DNA from 3 places in the Rhizobium sp. 01T417 genome. Region 1 is predicted to be linked to each of the others. Evidence: predicted binding sites of a transcription regulator. Region 1 holds the regulator's gene; each other region holds the start of a gene.
What was found. Region 1 encodes PhoB, which activates phosphate uptake and scavenging genes when phosphate is short. Its sites were predicted from a motif close to TGTCATNNANCTGTCAT; they were not measured.
Positions count from the first base shown of each region.

Region 2: a site for PhoB is predicted at 1,463-1,479, ahead of phnC (phosphonate ABC transporter ATP-binding protein). Genes of this name have one in related genera too.
Region 3: a site for PhoB is predicted at 2,462-2,478, ahead of AC1DPR_RS03780 (alkaline phosphatase D family protein). Genes of this name have one in related genera too.

Region 1 is NZ_JBFTQH010000003.1:329,202-336,913, reverse strand. It holds gene AC1DPR_RS05490 (Hsp33 family molecular chaperone) at 1-194, opposite strand, end outside; gene argF (ornithine carbamoyltransferase) at 287-1,204, opposite strand; gene AC1DPR_RS05480 (aspartate aminotransferase family protein) at 1,247-2,443, opposite strand; gene AC1DPR_RS05475 (GcrA family cell cycle regulator) at 2,872-3,405, shown strand; gene phoB (phosphate regulon transcriptional regulator PhoB) at 3,499-4,182, opposite strand; gene phoU (phosphate signaling complex protein PhoU) at 4,219-4,932, opposite strand; gene pstB (phosphate ABC transporter ATP-binding protein PstB) at 4,976-5,791, opposite strand; gene pstA (phosphate ABC transporter permease PstA) at 5,806-7,128, opposite strand; gene pstC (phosphate ABC transporter permease subunit PstC) at 7,125-7,712, opposite strand, start outside.
Region 2 is NZ_JBFTQH010000003.1:38,767-46,478, forward strand. It holds gene AC1DPR_RS04025 (hypothetical protein) at 1-297, shown strand, start outside; gene AC1DPR_RS04030 (ribonuclease H family protein) at 376-906, shown strand; gene AC1DPR_RS04035 (hypothetical protein) at 1,060-1,272, opposite strand; gene phnC (phosphonate ABC transporter ATP-binding protein) at 1,535-2,380, shown strand; gene phnD (phosphonate ABC transporter substrate-binding protein) at 2,469-3,374, shown strand; gene phnE (phosphonate ABC transporter, permease protein PhnE) at 3,445-4,416, shown strand; gene phnE (phosphonate ABC transporter, permease protein PhnE) at 4,425-5,765, shown strand; gene AC1DPR_RS04060 (DUF1045 domain-containing protein) at 5,897-6,592, shown strand; gene AC1DPR_RS04065 (alpha-D-ribose 1-methylphosphonate 5-triphosphate diphosphatase) at 6,606-7,712, shown strand, end outside.
Region 3 is NZ_JBFTQH010000002.1:338,744-346,455, forward strand. It holds gene AC1DPR_RS03770 (ABC transporter substrate-binding protein) at 1-719, shown strand, start outside; gene AC1DPR_RS03775 (ABC transporter permease) at 730-2,409, shown strand; gene AC1DPR_RS03780 (alkaline phosphatase D family protein) at 2,538-4,115, shown strand; gene typA (translational GTPase TypA) at 4,241-6,058, shown strand; gene AC1DPR_RS03790 (GNAT family N-acetyltransferase) at 6,260-6,766, shown strand; gene AC1DPR_RS03795 (hypothetical protein) at 6,836-6,979, shown strand; gene AC1DPR_RS03800 (IS110 family RNA-guided transposase) at 7,312-7,712, opposite strand, start outside.

The DNA.
Region 1 (7,712 bases):
ACCGTCAGCACAACGACTTCGGCAAGAAGCCGCGCGACGGGCGCAGGATAGCGATGGCGCTCGAGGATCGCGTCCAGCATCGGCCCGAGCTGGACGGCGCGACCGCGCACATCCAGTCCCTCAACCTGAAACGGAACGACATGATCATCGCCGGCGAAATTGAATTCGCCGAGGGTGGCTGCAGGTTCTGCCATGGTCTTCTCCTAGTCTGAGAGCGGCAGACAAGGGTGTCCATCCGCTCGCACGGCCACCGGGCCTTCCGGCCAAACGTGGCGTCCAGTATGGTTCAGATCGCGCCCAGGCACCAAGCAAGAATCGACTTCTGCGCATGAAGACGGTTTTCCGCTTCATCGAAGACCACGGATTGCGGGCCGTCGATCACCTCGTCCGTAACTTCCTCACCACGATGGGCGGGCAGGCAATGCATGAACAATGCATCCTTGTCGGCCTGCGCCATCAAAGCCGAATTGACCTGATAAGGCTGGAATACGTTGTGACCACGGGCCCGATGTTCCTGATTCATGGAGACCCAGGTATCGGTCACCACACAATCGACGCCGGCGACCGCACGGTCTGCATCATGGTAAAGCATGATTTCGGCGCCCTCATTGCGGGCCCAGTTCAGATAGTGATCCTTTGGCTCGGAACCAAGGGGCACCGCCATATTCATGCGGTAGCCAAAACGCGCGGCTCCTTCGACCAACGAATGCAGCACGTTGTTGCCGTCGCCGGTCCAGGCGATCGTCTTGCCCTTGATCGGGCCGCGGTGCTCTTCGAAGGTCATGACATCAGCCATGATCTGGCAGGGGTGCGTATCATCCGTCAATGCGTTGATGACAGGAACGGTTGCATGCTCGGCGAGCTCCAGCATGCGGGCATGATCAGTCGTGCGGATCATGATCGCGTCGACATAGCGCGACAGCACCTTGGCCGTGTCACCGATCGTCTCGGCGCGGCCAAGCTGCATTTCTGTGCCCGACAGGAACAGCGTCTCGCCCCCGAGCTGGCGCATGCCAACGTCGAAGGACACGCGGGTGCGCGTCGAGGGCTTTTCGAAGATCATCGCCAGCATCTTGCCTGATAGCGGCTTGTCGCCCTGCCCGGCCTTGAAGGCCTGTTTGCGCGAGATTGCGTCATCCATGATGAGCCGTAGGTCGGATGCCGCGACGGCGGAGAGATCGAGGAAGTGTTTGGGGGAAGCCATTATCGTTACCTATCACGCCCGCCTTCCGACAGGCACTATTCATTAAGCCGTCTTCTTGACCTTCGCAGCGCGCACGCTTTCGGCGGCGCGTTCGAGGCGGGCAAGGCCCTCGCGGGCTTCGTCAGCAGTGACGACCAGAGGCGGCAGAAGACGAATGACATTGTCGCCAGCGGGTACGCCGAGCAGATGGGCGTCACGGATCGCCTGCAGCAGTTCGGAGGACGGCACGGCGGCCTTGACGCCGAGCAGCAGCCCCTCGCCCTTGATATCCTCGATGATATCAGGATAGCGATCCTTGAGCGAGGCCAGCCCTTGGCGGAATACCAGCGAGACGTCACGCACCTGCTGCAGGAAGCCCTCCGCGAGGATCACGTCGAGCACGGCACTGCCAACTGCCATGGCGAGCGGATTGCCGCCATAAGTGGAGCCATGCGTGCCGGCCTTCATGCCGGAAGCGGCCTCTGCCGTGGCAAGGCAGGCTCCGAGCGGGAAGCCGCCGCCGATGCCCTTGGCAACCGCCATGATATCGGGGGTAGCGCCTGACCACTCATGCGCAAAGAGCTTGCCCGTGCGGCCCATGCCGGTCTGCACTTCATCGAAAATCAGCAGCAGACCATGCTCGTCGCAGATCGCGCGAAGTGCCTTCAGGAACTCGTTCGTCGCCGGGCGGACGCCGCCTTCCCCCTGAATAGGTTCGATGAGGATCGCGGCCGTTTCATTTGTGATGGCGCTGCGGAGTGCATCGAGATCACCGAACGGCACCTGATCGAAGCCAGGCGCCTTGGGACCGAAGCCTTCGAGGTATTTCTCCTGGCCACCGGCGGCAATCGTCGCCAGCGTACGGCCATGGAAGGCGCCTTCAAAGGTGATAATATGGAACCGCTCGGGATGGCCCTTGGAAAACTGATAGCGGCGCGCGGTCTTGATCGCGCATTCCAAGGCTTCCGCGCCGGAGTTCGTGAAGAACACCTTATCGGCGAAGGTCGCATCGGTCAGCCGCTTTGCCAGTGTTTCCTGACCCGGGATCTCATAGATGTTGGACAGATGCCAGACCTTGTCGGCCTGCTCCTTCAGCGCGCCAACCACATGCGGATGGCTGTGGCCAACGGAGGTGACGGCAACGCCCGCGCCGAAATCAAGATATCGCTCGCCCGTTTCGCTGATCAGCCACACGCCTTCTCCTCGCTCGAACCGCAGCGGGGCACGAGAGTAGGTGTCGTAAAGCGCGGCTTCAGCCATGGCGCGATCTCCTATCAGCAATCATCAGCAGCCGGACTCCGGCTAAGGAAAGCAGGTCCGGAAAATTAAAAATGCCGCCTTTCGGCGGCGAGCAGCACTATTTACTTTTCGCACTGCAATGTCAACAAAACTGAGGTTTCGCTGCATGCGTCAAGCAGCCATCCCGAGGCGCTCGACCTATCAACAACTATGTTGCATAAATGACTCTCACGCCCAGCAAGTTGGGGAAAACTTGAAAATCGATTCCCCGAGATTCAACCGACTCTTGTCACGGAGTCGGCCTCACACTAGGTTAAAACTCAATTACTAGGCTGCATGCGGCGGAACTAGTCACCAAAATTTGAGTAAGCGTTTCTTGCCTCGGATACGTCCGTGGCAACGGTGAAGGATTCTGCCTACACCAACGCTAATAAGGCGGAGACAGGGGCATGAACTGGACAGACGAGCGCGTTGAAAAACTGAAGAAGCTGTGGTCCGAAGGCCTGAGCGCCAGCCAGATCGCAGCACAACTTGGCGGTGTAAGTCGTAACGCCGTCATTGGTAAAGTCCATCGTTTGAGTCTGCCCGGCCGTGCCAAGGCCGGCGGTTCGACGACCACCGTCAGAACCCCCAAGCGCACGACTTCGGCGCCCCGCGCCACGAACTACGCCTCGCGGATCACCACACGCACCGTTACCCGCCAACAGGGCGCGACGATGCTCAAGGAAGAGATCGAAATCGATACGGTGGAGGAAGTCCGCTTCCGTCCGGCCGCAAATGTAATCGTTCCGATTTCTCGCCGCCTTGGCCTCACCGAGCTCACCGAGCGCACCTGCAAGTGGCCGGTCGGCGATCCGCTCAATGACGACTTCCACTTCTGCGGTTGCGAGTCCCCGGACTCTTCCCCGTATTGCACGTATCATCAGCGCATGGCCTACCAGCCGGTCAACGAGCGCCGCAAGGCCGCTAACCGGGTCGCCTGACCCGGAAGCCGGATAAGGAATAAAGAAAACGGGCCCTCGCGGGCCCGTTTTTCGTTGTAAGGGAAAGACCTCTCAGGCTCTCGCCTGAAAGGATCAGGCTTCCATCGAATAGCCGGCACCGCGCACGGTGCGGATGACGTCCTGCATGTTGGAAAAGTTCAAAGCCTTGCGCAGGCGGCCGACATGGACGTCAACAGTACGCTCGTCGACATAGATGTCGTGACCCCAGACGCCATCGAGCAACTGCGAGCGCGAGAAGACGCGGCCGGGCGATGCCATCAAGAACTCGAGAAGGCGGAATTCGGTCGGGCCGAGGCGGACTTCGCGGCTCTTGCGGTGAACGCGGTGCGTCTCGCGATCCAGCTCGATATCGCCGCACTTCAGCAGCGTCGAGAGCACCTCGGGCTTGGCACGACGCAGCATCGCCTTGACGCGAGCGACAAGCTCCGGCGTCGAGAACGGCTTGACGACGTAATCGTCAGCACCGGTCGAGAGGCCGCGAACCCGTTCGCTTTCCTCGCCACGGGCGGTCAGCATGATGATCGGCAGGCGCTCGGTTTCCGGCCGCATGCGCAGGCGGCGGCAGAGCTCGATGCCAGACACGCCCGGCAACATCCAATCGAGGATGAGAAGGTCCGGCGTGCGTTCCTGAAGCCGGATCTCGGCCTCGTCGCCGCGCAGGATGGTATCGACCTCAAAGCCTTCGGCCTCAAGGTTATAGCGGAGAAGCACGCTCAGCGCTTCTTCGTCTTCAACGACAGCTACTTTAGGGATCATTCGTTTCGGTCTCCTGGGGGCGCGGTCGCGGAATGACTATTCAGTGACTGCGCCGACGGTGTTGGCGGTATCGTCCTTCGGACGTTCGCCTTCCGGCTGGGCACCGGTGGCCATGTAGTAGATCGTTTCGGCAATGTTGGTGGCGTGGTCGCCGATGCGCTCGATGTTCTTGGCGCAGAACAGAAGATGCGTGCAGCTGGTGATGTTGCGCGGATCTTCCATCATGTAGGTGAGCATTTCACGGAACAGCGAGGTGTACATCGCGTCGATTTCCTCGTCGCGCTCACGGACCGATTTTGCTTTGTCGGCAGCACGGCTCGTGTAGACGTCGAGGACTTCCTTGAGTTGGACGAGGGCGAGCTCGGACAGGTGCTCGAGGCCGCGGGCGAGCTTGCGCGGCACGCCGGCGCTCTGTACGGCAATGACGCGCTTGGCAGTGTTCTTGCCCAGGTCGCCGACGCGCTCCAGGTCTGCCGCGATGCGGATGGAGCCCATGATCTCGCGAAGATCGGCCGCCATCGGCTGGCGGCGGGCGATCGTGACGATCGCCTTGTCGCCGATCTCGCGCTCCGCGTGGTCGAGGATCACATCGTCCGAGATGACCTTCTGGGCAAGAGCCGTATCGCCGTTTACGAGCGCGCGTACGGCATCCGAGACCATCTGCTCGGCCAAGCCGCCCATTTCCGAGATACGGCGGGACAGGAACTTCAAATCATCGTCGTAGGCAGAAAAGATATGTGTCGATGCCATAGGGCTCATCCTTGAATATCGTAAGTGCTACCGAGACGGCCGATCAACCGAAGCGGCCCATGATGTAGTCCTGGGTGCGCGGATCGTCCGGGTTGGTGAACATCTTGTCGGTGTCATTCTCCTCGACGAGGTTGCCAAGGTGGAACATGGCTGTGCGCTGCGAAACACGGGCGGCCTGCTGCATCGAGTGCGTCACGATGACAATCGTGTAGTTCTCGCGGAGCTCGTGGATGAGCTCCTCGACCTTGGCCGTTGCAATCGGATCGAGTGCCGAGCATGGCTCGTCCATCAGGATGACTTCGGGGCTGACGGCGACGGCGCGGGCGATGCAGAGGCGCTGCTGCTGACCACCGGAAAGACCGGTGCCGGCTTCGTGAACGCGATCCTTCACCTCATTCCAGAGGCCGGCGCGCTGCAGGCTGTGTTCGACGATCTGGTCCATGTCGGCCTTCGACTTGGCGAGCCCATGGATACGCGGACCGTAGGCGACGTTTTCGTAGATCGTCTTCGGGAACGGGTTGGGCTTCTGGAACACCATGCCTACACGCGCGCGAAGCTCCACAACGTCGATATCCGGATCGTAGATATCTTCGCCATCGAGCGTGATCTTGCCAGTGACGCGGCAACCGTCGATCGTGTCGTTCATGCGGTTCAGGCTGCGCAGGAAGGTGGACTTGCCGCAACCGGATGGGCCAATCAGGGCGGTCACCGTGTTTTCACGGATGTTCAGCTTCACGTCGAACAGCGCGCGCTTCTCGCCGTAGTAAACGGAGACGTCCTGGCCGATCATCTTGTAGGGAATGGTGTTCATCTTCTGATCAACCGCTTTCTCAACTGCTGCTTCCGTCAACATGTTCATAATGTTTACTCCGTTTACCAGCGGCGCTCAAAGCGACGACGCAAGAGGATGGCTCCGAGGTTCATGAGGATCAGGAATAGGAGCAGGACGATAATGGCGCCGGAGGTCCGCTCGACGAAGGCGCGCTCGGCTTCATTGGCCCACATGTAGACCTGCACCGGCAGGGCCGTCGAAGGCTCCATGGGCGTCGCCGGAGCATTCGCGACGAAAGCGACCATGCCGATCAAAAGCAGCGGCGCCGTCTCCCCGAGCGCGTGCGCCAGACCGATAATCGTGCCGGTCAGGATACCGGGCATCGCAAGCGGCAGGACGTGGTGGAAGACCATCTGCATCTTGGAGGCGCCGAGGCCGAGCGCGGCCGAGCGGATCGATGGCGGGACGGCGCGAAGCGCTGCGCGGGTCGCGATGATGATCGTGGGCAAGGTCATCAGGGTCAGTACCAGACCACCAACCAGCGACGCTGAACGCGGCAGGCCGGCGAAGTTGATGAAAACAGCAAGACCGAGCAGACCGTAGACGATGGAGGGAACCGCCGCGAGGTTGTTGATGTTGACCTCGATCAGGTCCGTCAGCTTGTTCTTCGGTGCAAATTCCTCGAGGTAAATCGAAGCGGCAACGCCGATCGGCAGGGAAAGGACGAGCACGATCAACATCAGATAAAGCGAGCCAACCAGGGCGACACCAAGACCGGCGGCCTCGGGACGGCTGGAGTTGCCGTTGACGAAGAGCCCGGTGTTGAATTTCTTGTGCAGCGCACCGGTTTCCGCCAGCTGGTTCATCCAGCCAACCTGCCTGTCGTTCACCTTGCGGTTCTTCTCGTCGACCTTGAGGTCAATCTGACCCTTGTTGGCGGAGTCAACGTTGGCGTCTGCAAGCAGGGTGATGTTGACTGTCCTGCCGATGAGCGACGGATCGGCAACGACCATGTCGCGCAGCTGGATCGGCGCGCCCTTGGAGATCATAGCGGTCGCGTCACGCACCTCGGGACGGCTCGATGCATTGAGGTTCAGCGTCTTGACCATCGCGTCGCGGATGAGAACCGAATAATTGGCCGCGATCAGCACGGACGGATCCGTTGCGCGCTTGTTGTTCGGGTCGATGGTTTTCTCGCTGAACTCGATCGGCAGCGTGATCGCCGTCTGCAGGAAGGCCGTGTAGCCCTTGCTGACGACGCTCGTCAGCAAAACCGCCAGGAAGATCAAGCCAAAGGAGATCGCAGCGATGCCATAGATGCGGAACCGGCGCTCGGCGGCATAGCGGCGCTTGAGGCCGATGTCGCGACGTTCAGGCGCCTTCGAAACGACAACGCCCTGACCCGGAGAAACAATATCCGTCATTCGTACTGCTCCCGGTATTTGCGCACGATATAGAGCGCGTAGATGTTGAGGCAAAGCGTGATGAAGAACAGCGTGATACCAAGCGCGAAGGCAACCAGCGTCTGCGGCGAGGTGAACTCCAGATCACCAGTGAGCTGATTGACTATCTTGACAGTGACTGTCGTCATTGGCTCGAACGGGTTGATCTGGATGCGCGCTGCGACACCCGCCGCCAGCACCACGATCATGGTTTCGCCGATGGCGCGCGATGCAGTCATCAGAAGCGCGCCGACGATGCCGGGCAGCGCCGCGGGAAGCACCACCTTCTTGATTGTCTCCGAACGCGTCGCACCGAGACCGAGCGAACCATCGCGGAGCGCACGCGGCACAGCGGTGATGATATCGTCGGAGAGCGACGAAACGTATGGGATCAGCATGATGCCCATGACGATACCCGCTGTCAGAACGCTCTGTGCCTGAATAAAGTTCGCATAATTGCCGGTAAGGAGGCCGTTTACCTGCGAAGACAGGTCGCGGAGGAAGGGGCCGACCGTGACGAGGGCGAAAAAGCCGTAAACAATCGTCGGAATACCAGCGAGCACTTC
Region 2 (7,712 bases), 290 kb from region 1:
GCGATCGTGACCGCCTGCAAGGGCACGATCCTGGAGCTTGATCGTGAGGAAACGGTCTATTCCGAGCATTGGGGCCGCCGCGCCTACACGGGAACCGGCAAGCGCTATCCGGGTGGTATCTGTCCGATATCGGCGGTCGCCTGCGTCTGCGATACGCCGGACGACGTAAATGCCGTCATCCAGCTCGATGTCGACGCGCAGGACGAGTTCTACCGGTTGATCGCCAAGACGGAAGCCAAGGTTCGCGCCCTTGCGTCTTCTTCAGAGAACACGGTGTTTCTGGCGGCTGCCGAATAGGTCTGGCGTTCCTGGTGGTTCGGTATAAGACCGAGCCTCCCGCGATCGGTCCTCGCGGATGGATGTCACAAGGCGCAAATGACCGACAACACCGACACTATTCTCCTTGCTGAAAATATTGGCTCCAGGCACGATCTCCACGTCTTCGCCGACGGTTGTTACGAACCCGATTCAGGGGAGGGCGGCTGGGCATTTGTGGTCTTTCGCGACGATGCCGAAGTCGCCTCCGGTTTTGGCTGCGTCAGGGACACCGCCAGCAATGCGACCGAACTGGTCGCGCTGCTCGAAGCGGTGGCGTGGATCAACAGCAATGCAGCGGGGGAAACAGCCGTCGTCTGGTCCGACTCCGTTTACGCCGTCAAAGGCTGCAATCACTGGCGCCACATCTGGAAGAACAACGGCTGGAAGAAGATAAGCGCCAACGCGAAGGTCCGAAGCCGCACCATCGCAAATCCGGATTTTTGGAAGGCGATAGACGCTCAACTCTCGCGCAATCGCCTGCTGACGATCGCCTGGTGCAAGGGTCATTCGGGCCTTGCCGGCAACGAGCGCGCGGATGAACTCGCCGAGCGCGGCCGCCTGTCACTGCGTGGCAAGGGTATCCGATGAAAGTTGACCCAAGTCGGCCCGCGCGCGGAAGTGAGGTTCCGATAGGCGCCGCCGGCACGTAACCATCGCTCGCAGCTGTCCGTAACGCCTTGAGGCCAGGTGGCTGCACGCGCCGCCGTCGCCGTTGCCGCAATCAACTCTTGGCTTCGGCCCTCACGCCCATGGGTTCTTCGCCAGCTGCCATTCACCGGTCTCGTCAGGTTCGACGCGCTTGTTGCCGCGGTAGAAGATCGGCAGTCCGGTCTTCTTGTCCATGGAAAAGCGGCTGGGCGTGAACTTCTCGTCCTCGTGTCCGCGGATGGCGAGAGCGAGGGCCTCTTTGAACTTCCCGTCTTTGCACAGGCTTTTGAAGAGTGTCTGGTCCATCGCTTTACTCCACTATCGTCGGGTCCCGGATTGCCTGCCATCGACTGGCGGTCCGGTCAACCGTCAATGGCGACAGGCCGGGGGTTGAAATCGCGAGGCGAGACGCCGACCGGCAGGCTCTTATCTTCAGGCAAACCGGCCGGGCTTCGTTATCCCCCAAAACTCGATTATGACAGTCCTTACATAAAACTGACATTGGAGCTTCATGAACCGGGACTAATGCACTCCCTCATATCGCATCTGGACTATGAGGAAGAGCATGATGTTCGAACTGAAGAATGTCACCCGCCGTTTCGGAAAGAAGACAGCTGTTGATTCCGTGACGCTCGACATTCCTCAGGGCCAGATGGTCGGCATTATCGGCCGTTCCGGCGCCGGTAAGTCCACGCTTCTGCGCATGATCAACCGTCTGCAGGAGCCGACGTCGGGCTCGATCCATTTCGCCGGCGTCGAGGTTTCCAGTCTCCGTGGCCAGGCGCTGCGCAACTGGCAGCGCGATTGCGCGATGATCTTCCAGCAGTTCAATCTCGTTCCGCGTCTCGACGTTCTGACCAACGTCATGCTCGGTCGTCTCAACCATCGTTCGACCACGATGAGCCTGCTCGGTCTTTTTAGCCGCGAAGAGCGCATCCACGCCATCGCTGCCCTTGAGCGTCTCGGCATCGAGCAGACGGCTTTGCAGATGGCCGGCACTCTGTCGGGCGGCCAGCAGCAGCGCGTGGCGATTGCCCGCGCCCTGATGCAGAACCCGAAGATGGTGCTCGCCGACGAGCCGATCGCCTCGCTCGACCCGCTCAATGCGAAGATTGTCATGGACGCGCTGCGCGATATCAACGAGCGCGAAGGCATCACCGTCATCACCAACCTTCATACGCTCGATACGGCCCGCAACTATTGCGAACGCATCGTCGGGATGGCCGCTGGCCGCGTCGTGTTCGATGGCAGGCCTTCCGAATTGACCGCCGATGCCGTCAAGCAGATCTACGGCACCGACAAGGATGGCGCCAGCATCGACGAGACGATGACCTCGACCTCGATCAACATTCCCGCGGCCGTTGCCGCCAATCAATCCGCCGGCTTGCAACCGCTGGCGCTGGCCGGTCTCTGAGAGGGGCGGCCTCGATCGTAAGCCCGCGTTATGGGCACCTTCTTCTAACCAGAGATCGCCGGGGACACCGGTCAATCAGGAGAGTACCATGTTGAAGAAAGCACTCTTTGCCGCGACGGCGCTGTTTGCGCTTGCCGGCGTCTCGCATGCCGCAGACCTCAAGGAATTCCGCGTCGGCATCCTCGGCGGCGAAAACGAAGCCGACCGCCTGCGCAACTACGCTTGCCTGGCTGACCACCTGAAGACCGAGTTCGGCTTCGAGAAGGTTTCGCTCTTCCCGGCTGCTGACTATGACGGCGTTATCCAGGGTCTGCTCGGCGGCACGCTCGACTTCGCGGAGCTCGGCGCTTCCGGCTACGCCGCCATCGCCATCAAGGACGACAAGGCCGTTACGCCGATCCTGACGACGGTTCAGAAGGACGGCTCGACGGGCTACCACTCGATCGGTCTCGCCCTGAAGTCCTCCGGCATCAAGGACATCAAGGACGCAAAGGGCAAGAAGCTCGGCTACGCCGATCCGGACTCCACCTCGGGCTACCTGATCCCGCTGACGCAGATCCCGAAGGACACTGGCATGCCGAACGACCAGTACTTCGCGTCCACGCAGTTCAACGGCGGCCACGAGAACAACCTTCTCGCCGCTTACGACGGCAAGGTCGACATCGCTGTTGATGACTCCTCGGGCATCGGCGATTTCAAGGACGGCTACACCTCCGGCACCTTCCGCAAGGCCGTCGACAAGGGCACCGTAGACCCGAACAAGCTGGTTGAAGTCTGGCGTTCGCCGCTGATCCCGAACGGCCCGCTCGTCGTTCGCAACGAACTCGGCGCTGATTGGCAGGCCAAGCTCACCGACTTCTTCATGAAGCTCCCGGAAAAGGATGCCAAGTGCTTCGCAGCCATCGAAGGCGGCGACTACCAGGGCTACACCAAGGTTCAGGCTGACTTCTACAACGCCATCATCGACGCTCGTAAGGCTGCCATCGGCGGTTGATCGATCCTGACAGTTGGAGGGCGGCCGTCACAAGCCGCCCTTTTTCCTGCGAAGAAAGCGGACACCCTTCATGACTTTTGCCGATCCCAACGCCCAAGCGCCCGCCGTCCAGCAAAGCGCAAGTGAAATCGGTGACGCCTGGAGCAAGATGGTGGCCCGCCGTCGCCTCTATACCGGTCTCGGGCTGGTGATCCTGCTGGCTGCCTTTGTCGCCTCGGTACGGTTCGCAGACGAAAGCAATGCCGGCCATTTCTTCGAACGCCTGCCGCATCTCTTCGATTTTCTGAGCTGGCTCATTCCCAAGGATTGGAATGACGTCTGGCGCGCCCTGTTCGATGTCGCAAGCCCGATCCAGAAGACCGGCGAGGAGTACAATTTCGCCGAGGGTCGCGTCTATGTCTGGGGCGATTTCTATATTCCCGAATATTTCCATTTGATGATCATCACGATCAACGTCGCGCTGGTCTCGACTCTCATCGGCTTCATCTTCGCCGTGCCGCTGAGCTTTCTCGTGGCCCGCAATCTGGCACCATCCAATCCGCTGCGCATCGTCGCCAAGCGTCTGACGGAATTCCTGCGTGCCTTCCCCGAGATCGTCATCGCCGGCCTGTTTTCGGCCATCCTATCGATCGGTCCGGTTGCCGCGATCATCGCGGTCAGCCTGCACACTATCGGGGCGCTCGGTAAACTCTTCTATGAGGTCGTCGAAAACATCGACATGAAGCCGGATGAAGGCATGAAAGCCGTCGGTGCCAGCTGGTCGGAGCGCGTCCGCTTCGCCGCGATGCCGCAGGTCATGCCGAACTTCGTCTCCTACGCACTGCTGCGCCTCGAGATCAACGTCCGCGCCTCCACCATCATCGGTGCCGTCGGCGGCGGCGGTATCGGCGAGGAGCTGAAGCTCTCCATCTCGCGTGGATTCGGCGCCAAGACGATGGCGCTCGTTCTCCTGCTTTTCATCACAATCGTTGCGGTCGACCAGTTCTCCGCATGGCTGCGCCGCCGCCTCGTCGGCGAGCACGCCTTCCTTTTGCAGCATTGAGGTCCGCCATGACGGTGATCGACGCCAACCGGATGCACGAGATCGAGCAGCGCTATCCGGAATATTTCAAGCGGTCCTTCAAGCAGCGCTTCGGCGGCCTGATGATCGTGATCGCGACTCTCGTCTATGCGCTTTACGCGACCTGGTTCTTCGACCTGCCGAAGCTGCTTGCCGAAGCTCACTGGGAGCGCGTCGGCCTCTATCTCAGCCAGTGGGTCAGCTATGACGTGCAGCCGGAGTTCCGCATCGGTGATGATGGCATCACGGTCAAGTATCCGCGCTTCTCGCCGCTCGGCGACGATCCGCATCCCGACTGGGTTGTGAACAATCCCGATGGCAGCGTCACAGCCTCCGTCATGGGCACAAGCCGCACAGTCACGATCTCCAGCAAGGAAACGGTTCTCACGGCTCATGGCATCAGCGTGCCGGTGGACGTCTCCAGCGGCGCCCCGAAGGTCGTCGGCCCGGTCCCTGCCTGGATGACGGTCTACGATGACAACGTCCTTGCCGATCTCGGATTTGCCGGCGATGTCAGCATCTCGGTCGATCGCGTGAAAGTCCGCAAGCGCTTCCTCGGTTGGGCGAATTTCGTCTTCGACACGCAGTCGCCGTTCTTCGACAAGCCGGCGACCGAGGTTATCAGCCTGATCGTTTCGGGTCCGGACCTGAAGCCCGGCCAGTCCAACCTGTCGCTTGCCTTCGATAATATCTGGCACAACAGCGCCTGGCAGCACGGCGACGTCTGGACCAAGCTGTTCCAGACCATCGTGATGGCCTTTTTGGGAACGCTGCTCGGCGCGTTGCTTGCTTTCCCGCTGGCCTTTCTGGCTGCGCGCAATATCACCCCGAACAAGGTCCTGAACCAGGTCCTGAAGCGGTTCTTTGATTTCCTGCGCTCGGTCGACATGTTGATCTGGGCGCTCTTTCTGACCCGCGCCTTCGGTCCCGGTCCCTTGGCCGGCTCCGGCGCGATTTTCCTCACGGAAACGGGCACGCTCGGCAAGCTCTATTCCGAGGGTCTGGAAAACGTCGACAACAAGCCGCGCGAGGGCATCAAGTCGACCGGTGCCTCCACCGTGCTCACCCATCGCTACGGCATCATCCCGCAGATCGTCCCGGTCTTCGTCAGCCAGACGCTCTACCAGTGGGAATCGAACGTACGCGGCGCAACGATCATCGGCGCGGTTGGCGCTGGCGGCATCGGTCTCAAGCTGTGGGAAGCGATGCGCACCAACGCGAACTGGGAAAACGTCGCCTACATGGTGCTGCTGATCCTGATCGTCGTGTTCCTGTTCGACATGGCGTCGAACGCCCTGCGTCACCGTCTGATGGGGACCAAGGCCTACTGAAAAAAGCGCGGGATCGTTCAGGACCATCATCATTCTGTCACGGAAATCTTTTAGCCGGAAGCCAGCTTGCGGTCGTGGTCAAATCACTGAAGACTGCGACCGCACTCCGAGCGATTCCCAGGATACGAGCCTTGCGCTACGCACTCTATTTCACACCGCCGAAGGATGACCCCTTGAACGGCACGGCCGCGCTCTGGCTCGGCCGCGATGCCTTCACCGGTGAAATTTATCCGGCTCCCGATTGTCCGGACCTGCCAGCCGCCGAGCAGTTCGAACTGACAGCCGATCCTCGCCGCTACGCTTTCCACGCGACGATCAAGGCACCGTTCCATCTGGCCGCCTCCGTCACCGAAAAGGACCTGATCCAGGTGGTCGAGGATTTCGCCGCCCGCACGTCCGCCTTCGACATTCCCGAGCTGGTGCTTGGGCAGTTGGGTAAATTCTTTGCGCTGGTGCCCGCTTTTCTGCATCCGCCGCTTCAGGATTTCGCCGCCACGGTGGTAAAATCCTTCGAACCGTTTCGCGCCGCGTTGTCGGATGCGGATATAGCGCGCCGCAACCCGGAGAAACTGAGCGAAAGCCAGAGGGCCAATCTGTTGCGCTGGGGCTATCCCTATGTGATGGATGATTTCGGGTTCCACATGACGCTGACCGGCCAGGTGCCGCAGGAGCGTGCAGGCGTGATGAAGGCCATTCTGGCGGAGCGTTTCGCCGCCTTTATCGGCCGCCCGCTCCTCATTAGCGGCCTTGCCGTTTTCGTCGAGGAGGCGCGGGGCGCGCCGTTCAAAGCCCATTCCTGGTGGCCGCTCGCCGGCGCTAAAAATTGAAAGACCATATTCGATGACCAAAGAAACAGTCTTCTCAAATGCCCGCATCGTTCTCGAGAATGAGATCGTTGAAGGATCGGTCCTCGTCCGCGATGGCAAGATCGCCGATATCTCGACGGGCAGTTCCCGCGTCGGTGAGGATTTCGAAGGCGATTATCTGATCCCGGGTCTCGTCGAACTGCACACCGACCATCTGGAAGGTCACTATTCGCCGCGCCCCGGCCTGCGTTGGCACAAGACGGCGGCAATCCAGGCGCACGACGCACAGATCGTCACCTCAGGCATCACCACGGTTTTCGACTGCCTGCGCATGGGCGCCGACGAGGACGGCGGCTTCGAACATGGCGAGATGCGCGAAATGGCCGATGCGATCCAGAAGGCCGAGCAGGAGGGCCGCCTGCGTGCAGAGCACCTGCTTCACCTGCGCTGCGAGGTCTCCGCCGACAACGTGCTGCAGCACTTCGCCGATTTCGAGAACGATCCCTATGTCCGTCTTGTCTCGCTGATGGACCACGCGCCCGGCCAGCGGCAGTTCCAGACGATGGACCAGTACATCTTCTACTACCAGAAGAAGCGCGGTCTCTCCGATGCGGAGTTCGCCAAGTTCGTTGATCGTCGCGTGTCCGAATCTGACCGCAATTCCACGCCGCACCGCACGGCCATTTCCAAGGTCTGCGCCGAGCGCGGCATCACCGTCGCCAGCCACGACGACGCGACGCTCGCCCATGTCGACGAAGCCATCGAGAACGGCGTACGCCTCGCCGAATTCCCGACCAGCTTCGACGCCGCCAAGGCGTCGCACGAGCATGGCATGAGCGTGCTGATGGGCGCCCCGAACATCGTGCGCGGCAAGTCGCATTCCGGCAATATCGCCGCCCGCGATCTCGCCGAACGCGGCGTGCTCGACGTTCTGTCCTCTGATTACGTCCCGCTCAGCCTGCTCTACGCACCCTTCCTGATTGCCGACGAGGTGGAGAGCATTTCGCTGCCGAAGGCGATCGCCATGGTCACCGCGACGCCAGCTCGCACGGTTAGCCTCAACGACCGCGGCCGCATCGCCACTGGCCTGCGCGCCGATCTCGTCCGCGTTTTCCGTGATCACGGCGTGCCGGTCACCCGT
Region 3 (7,712 bases), on a different contig from region 1:
CTTCCTGGGATACGGCAACCGACTTCGCCAAGCGCGGCTGGCTCGTGTCCTACAGCAGCCCGAACGCCGCCAGGGTTCCTGATTTCCTGAAGACCGACACGGCCGTTGCCCAGGGCATCTCGGCGCTCGGCATCGCCTGGAACACCAAGAGCGGCACGCCGAAGCCCGCCGAGTGGGCCGACCTGACGAAGCCCGAATACAAGGACCTCGTCAATATTCCGGATCCGGCGCAATCCGGCTCGTCCTTCGAGCTGACGGCGGCACTGGCCGGCCAGGACGACTTCAAGCTCTTCAAGGATCTGAAGGATAATGGCGCGATCATCGCCGGCGCCAATGCCGAGGCTCTGAACCCGGTTCTGCAGGGTGCCAAGGCCGCTGTCTTCGGCGCCGTCGATTACATCACGCTCAACGCCAAGGAAAAGGGCGAGGCCATCGATGTGATCTTCCCGGAATCCGGCACCGTCATCGCGCCGCGTCCGGCGATGATCCTCAACTGGTCGAAAAACAAGGACGAGGCGAAGAAGTTCATCGACTACATGCTATCCGACGAAGGCCAGACGCTCGTTGCCGACCAGATGCTGATGCCGGCTCGTACCGACATTCCGGCAAACCGTCCGCTGATCAGCGATCTGAAGCTGCTGAAGTACGACACCGCTGCCGTTTACGGCAAGCGGAAGGAAACGCTGAAGCAGGTCACCGACACGTTCGGCGGCAAATAAGGGCAGGGCGATGAGGACGAACGATAGTAGCGGTGCTGCGCCGGCCGCCTGGCTGGCGATCGCGAGCTTGACCGTTGTCGTCGCCGTTCCATTCATCGCCGTTGTGCTTCAGGGCATCTTCCCCAACATCGGACAGGGCTCGTTCGCGGGCCCTTTCTCCTCGCTTGCTGCGACGCTTTTCGATAGCGCGCTGATCGACATGGCCGGGAACACCATTCTGCTCGGCAGTTGCGTGGTGCTGGCCTCGGCGCTGGTGGCGGTGCCGCTCGGCGTGTTTCGGGCACTCTACCGCATTCCGCTTGCACCGCTGTGGGATGTGCTCCTGCTCGTCCCATTCATGATCCCGCCCTACATCGCGACGCTTGGCTGGATCATGGCGCTGCAGCCGCGCGGCTATCTTCAGCAGATCGCGGGATTTAACCTCGCGCCCTTCCTCTTCTCGCTCTTCGGCATGACCATGGTCATGGCCTTCAATACCTTTCCGGTGGTCTATTTCGCCGTGTCGCGCACGGTTGAGGCTGTTGGTGCGCGTTATGCGGATGTCGGCCGCGTCTTTGGCGCGTCGCCGGCGCGCGCCTTCTTTCGGATCACGCTGCCGCTGTCGGCGCCCGGGCTCGTTGCCAGCCTGATGCTGGTCTTTGCCGCGGCGATCGAGGAATACGGTACGCCCGCTGCCCTTGGTCGTCGTGCCGGCTTCCAGGTGCTGGTCACCGGTATCGACCTGCGGATCTCGGATTGGCCGATCGATCTGCCGGGAGCGGCGATCCTGTCGATCCTGCTCGTCGTCATGTCTCTGCTGACATTCCTGCTGCAGCGATGGATCCTCGCCCGACGCTCCTATCAAACGGTGGGCGGCAAACCTGCTGCCAAGGACAAGCGACCGCTTGGGGCGATGAAGGTTCCCGTGATGATCGCCTTTGCCGTGGTTGCCTTCCTGGCAACGGGCGTGCCACTGCTATCGATCCTGCTCACGGCGCTGTCGCGGACGATTTCCGGTGGTCTGGCGCTCGACAACATCAGCGCCGAAAACTTCCTGTCGGTCTTCAACAACAGCGCCGGCGCTCTGGGGGCGCTCGCCAACAGCTTCTCGCTTGGCATCGGCACGGCCTTGATTACCGGGCTCATCGGCGTGCTGGCCGCCTATACGGTCGTCAAGACGAAGATCCGCGGACGCGTGGCGATCGACACGATGACGATCCTGCCGAATGCGCTGCCGGGCATCGTCGTTGCCGTCGGGCTGATCCTTGCTTGGAACATGCCATGGCTGCCGGCGACCCCCTACAACACGGCATTCATCCTGCTGCTCGCCTATTGCTGCATACTGCTGCCGCAGCCGGTGCGCTATACGACCGCGGCCTTCCAGCAGATCGGGGATAGCCTGGAAGCGGCGGCCCGGGTCTTCGGCGCAAGCGGGGTAACCGCCTTTCGCCGCATCCTCCTGCCGCTCGTCTTCCCGAGCCTTGCTTCGGCGATGCTATTGGTCTTTGCGCTCGCCTCGCGCGAACTGGTGGCCTCGGTTGTCGTGGCGCCTGTCGGCATGCAGACGATCGCCACCTTCATCTGGCGCCAGTTCGAACAGGGATCGATCGGGCTCGGCATGGCGATGGCCTTCATCGCTATCCTCATCACGACGCTCTTGCCGCTTCTGCTGCTGACGCTGCTTCGCCGCAGTGGTTTGGTGGCGGAATAGCGCCTCACCGGCGACGCCTCGTAGCAAAACTGTCGCTGAAGTTTCGAAAAACCGTCATGCCGCCTTCAAACGCATGACATGACAGCCGCCATAGGTTCGGCCCTCCCGTTAGCCGGATAGACCTTGGCATGACATTGACTGAAACAACCCGCCGACGCTTCCTCTCATCCATGGGCGCCGTTGGCGGATTTGCACTGGCGGGGCTGGCGATGCCCTACTACGCGCGCGGCTCGTCAAGTCGCCCGGTCTTTACAGCAGGCGTGCAATCCGGCGATGTCGATGCGAATTCGGGTATGGTCTGGGCGCAGGTGAACCGGCCGGCACGACTGCATGTCGAGTATTCGACGAGCGACCGGTTCGCCAACGCGGTGCGCGTCGCGCCCATAGACGTGACACCGGGCACCAATCTTGCGGGAAAGCTGCTGCTCCAGAATCTCCCTGATGATCAAGAGATCTTCTATCGCTTTCGTGCGGCCGACCTGCAGGACCTCAACGACCTGTCGGAACCCATCCATGGACAGTTTCGCACGGCGCCGGCGGGCAAGCGCAGCATCCGCTTCGCGTGGTCTGGGGATACGGCCGGCCAGGGCTGGGGCATCGACGAGGAGGGGATGCGCACCTATTCGACGATCGCCTACCATCGCCCGGATTTCATGATCCATTCGGGCGACACTATTTACGCCGACAATCCGATCACGGACGAGGTCAGGCTGCGAGATGGCGGCGTTTGGAAAAACCGCGTCGTCACCGAGGCAAAGCGCGACATCGCGCAGACGCTCGACCAGTTTCGCGGCCAGTGGACCTATAATCTGCTCGACGAGCACGTGAAGGCGTTCAATGCGGTCTGCCCTGTCTTCTACCAATGGGACGATCACGAGGTGCTGAACAACTGGTCGCCCTCGACCGACCTCCGTGATGATGATCGCTACAAGGAAAAATCGATCGCCACGCTTGCTGCCCGCGCAAGCCGTGCCTTCCACGAGATGACGCCGATCCGTTACGTGGCCGATGAGCCCGGTCGGATCTACCGCAAGGTGTCTTACGGTCCGCTGCTCGATGTCTTCTTCATCGACCTGCGCTCCTATCGCGGCCCGAACAGTCATGGGCTCGATGCCGAGTCGACGCCGGAGTCGCGGCTTTTGGGCGAGCGCCAGCTGGCGTGGCTGAAGCGGGAACTGGTGCGTTCGACCGCGACCTGGAAGGTGATCGCCTGCGATCTGCCGATCGGGCTGGTGATCTGGGACGATTACGGCCACCGGACGGGCAGCGAGTCGATCTCCAACGGCGACAATGGCGCCCCGCTTGGCCGCGAGCTGGAGTTCGCCGATCTGCTGCGCTTCATCCGCGATGCCGGCATAGCGAACATGATCTGGCTGACAGCCGACGTGCACTACACGGCTGTACACTATTACGATCCCGGTAAGGCCAAGTTCCGCGAGTTCCTGCCATTCTGGGAGTTCGTTGCGGGTCCGCTGCATTCCGGAACCTATGGGCCGCAGGAACTCGACATGACTTTCGGACCGGAGGTGAAGTTCATGAAAGCCGCACCCGGCGGTGCGGAGCAGAACCTGCCGCCGTCGGCAGGCATGCAGTTCTTCGGGCTTGTCGACATCGACGGGCAGACCGAGCAACTGACCGTGAGGCTGATGGATCGGAACGATACCGAGCTGTGGCGGACGACGCTCGATCCGCAGATATCGAGTTGACGTCCATGCATGGCAGGCAATCCGGCCTCCCCCCTTTCGCAAACGCGAAAAACACTGTATGAGCCGCCCAAATGAAATTGGCGCCTTCTCCCAGCGCGGCGCCCCAGCTTCAGAGATATAGACATATGGCACTTCGCAACATCGCGATTATCGCGCACGTTGACCATGGCAAGACGACACTGGTTGACGAACTCCTGAAACAGTCCGGCTCGTTCCGCGAGAACCAGCGCGTTGCAGAACGCGTCATGGACTCGAACGACCTGGAAAAGGAACGCGGCATCACGATCCTTGCCAAGGCGACATCGGTCGAGTGGAAGGGCGTTCGCATCAACATCGTCGACACCCCCGGCCACGCCGACTTTGGTGGTGAAGTCGAGCGTATTCTCTCGATGGTGGACGGCGCGATCGTTCTGGTCGACTCCTCCGAAGGCCCGATGCCGCAGACCAAGTTCGTCGTCTCCAAGGCGCTGAAGGTCGGCCTCCGTCCGATCGTTGCGATCAACAAGATCGACCGTCCCGATGGCCGCCATGAAGAAGTCATCAACGAAGTATTCGACCTCTTCGCCAGCCTCGACGCGACCGACGAACAGCTCGACTTCCCGATCCTCTACGGTTCGGGTCGCGATGGCTGGATGAACGTCAATCCTGAAGGCCCGAAGGACCAGGGTCTGGCACCGCTGCTCGACCTCGTGCTCAACCACGTTCCGGAGCCGACGGTTGCCGAAGGCCCGTTCACGATGATCGGCACGATCCTCGAAGCCAACCCCTTCCTCGGCCGCATCATCACCGGCCGCATCAATTCCGGCTCGATCAAGCCGAACCAGGCTGTCAAGGTTCTCGGCCAGGATGGCAAGCTGATCGAATCCGGTCGTATCTCCAAGATCCTCGCCTTCCGCGGCATCGAGCGCACCTCGATCGATGAAGCGCATGCAGGCGACATCGTCGCGATCGCCGGCCTCTCCAAGGGCACGGTTGCCGACACCTTCTGTGATCCCGCGATCACCGAGGCGCTGACCGCGCAGCCGATCGATCCGCCGACCGTCACCATGTCCTTCATCGTCAACGACAGCCCGCTCGCCGGCACCGAAGGTGACAAGGTCACCTCGCGCGTCATCCGCGACCGCCTGTTCAAGGAAGCAGAAGGCAACGTCGCGCTGAAGATCGAAGAAGCCGAAGGCAAGGATTCGTTCTACGTCTCCGGCCGCGGCGAATTGCAGCTCGCCGTTCTGATCGAAACCATGCGCCGCGAAGGCTTCGAGCTCGCCGTGTCGCGTCCGCGCGTCGTCATGCACCGCGACGAGAACGACCAGCTGATGGAGCCGATCGAGGAAGTCGTCATCGACGTCGATGAAGAGCATTCCGGCGTCGTCGTGCAGAAGATGTCCGAGCGCAAGGCTGAAATGACCGAGCTGCGTCCTTCGGGCGGCAACCGCGTTCGCCTGGTCTTCAACGCGCCGACCCGCGGCCTGATCGGCTACCAGTCGGAACTCCTGACGGATACGCGCGGCACTGCCGTGATGAACCGCCTGTTCAAGGACTACCAGCCTTACAAGGGTGAAATCGGCGGCCGCACGAACGGCGTTCTCCTGGCCAACGCTCCGGGCGAAGCCGTTGCATACGCCATGTTCAACCTGGAAGATCGCGGCCCGATGATGATCGAGCCCGGCGAAAAGGTCTACATGGGCATGATCATCGGCATCCACAGCAGAGACAACGACCTCGAGGTCAACGTCCTCAAGGGCAAGCAGCTGACCAACATCCGCGCCGCCGGCAAGGACGAAGCCGTCAAGCTGACGCCGCCGATCCGCATGACGCTCGACCGCGCTCTCTCCTGGATCCAGGACGACGAGCTGATGGAAGTGACGCCGAAGTCGATCCGCCTGCGCAAGATGTATCTCGACGCCAACGACCGCAAGCGCTTCGCCAAGGCGAAGTCCGCCTAAGCGACTGAAGTCTTTCAGCCTTCAACCCCGGCCATTGCGCCGGGGTTTTTTATTTGTGCAGTCTGCCGAATCTCGCTTGTCGCAATAGTTAAAAAAGCGTTAAATTTCAGCTGTCGTCCACATGTTTAGCCTGTGGGCAAACAACCTGAATGCGCCGGGCGCATATGGTTAATTGCCGACAATGGGACCAGAGTACGCGTTATGAAGACGTTGTCGATCGATGTTCGGCGGGCCGAACCGCACGATTCCCGAGCCATATCGGAAGTGCATCGGCTTGCGTGGCAGCACACCTATGCGGGGATCATTCCGCATCGTGCGTTGCGGCAGATGATCGAGCGTCGCGGCGAGAACTGGTGGCGCAAGGCCACCCGCGGGCCGGCAACGCTTCTCGTTCTCGACGTGGCCGGCACTGTCGCAGGCTACGCAACGCTCGGCCTCAATCGCGCCCGCGCCCTGCCCCAAGAGGGCGAGATCTACGAACTCTATCTTCGGCCGGAGTACCAGGGCATTGGCCTTGGCCACATGCTGTTCGGCGAAGCACGGCGGCTCCTGAAGTCGCTTGGCTGCAACGGATTGGTCGTCTGGTGCCTCGAGGAGAATGAGACCGGCGCGCAGTTCTATCGCAGCCATGGCGGCGTCGACTATTGCGAGGGCATGGAAACGTTCGACCAGAAGCGGCTAAAGAAAATTGGCTTCATTTGGGGTTGAGGCTCTTCCTTGCCTATCGCTTTTTCCAGCGAAATTGACAGTTGCTGTCGTCACGAAAACTTGCAAATCTTGAACATAAAAGACTACGAGCGGCTCACGAAGGGTGCCGATGCCCGAGCGATCGGGTCGATCGACACCATGTCCGACGCCTTATTCGCCGACATGGAGCGCGCGGTCGAACAATATGCTGAGGACGACGAGGTCGGGCGATGAGTGTTTACGACGACATCCAGACCGCAGCCGTCTTCGCTATCCTTTATGTGGACGGCCCCCTGCTCGCAAGATATTCTGAGACGGATTTGATCCGATCGCTTGCGCCCATATGTCCGGCCTTTTGTTGTGCTCGCACATGAGCGCTGGCCAAGATGGTTTCCGCAGCGTGAGTTCCAAACATCTCTACGACCTTGCAGAAGGCCAAAGGATAGGACGGAGTGTCTCACGTCTTGGATCGATCGATCACACCATCTAATCTCCTATCTTGCAAGTTCGGTTGTCAGCAACTCAACGTGAATCTTAAGTTAGAACTTTCCGTATCGTGCTGATTTTCATGTGGCGCCCACCATCAGGGCTGACGCATATTTTGCGTTGTAACTTTCCCCGGTCACCATGAGCTTCCAGGCGATACGCGCCATCTTGTTGGCGAGGGCGACGGCTGCCAGTTTCGACGGCTTGCGGTTGAGCAATTCGGCCAGCCACGGAGAAGTCTTGCCGTGTCGGCGAGCATGCTGAATGACAGTCGTCGCCCCGGCCACCAGCACCGCTCTCAATGCCTCATCGCCTGCCTTCGTGATGCGTCCGAGTCGCAGCTTGCCGCCGGTCGAGTGATCCTTTGGCGTCAGCCCAATCCACGCCGCGAATTGGCGGCCGGATCGGAAGAGCTCTGGCGCCGGTGTCTTCATGATCAGAAGCGCTGCGCCGATCGGACCAATGCCAGGAATAGTATTGA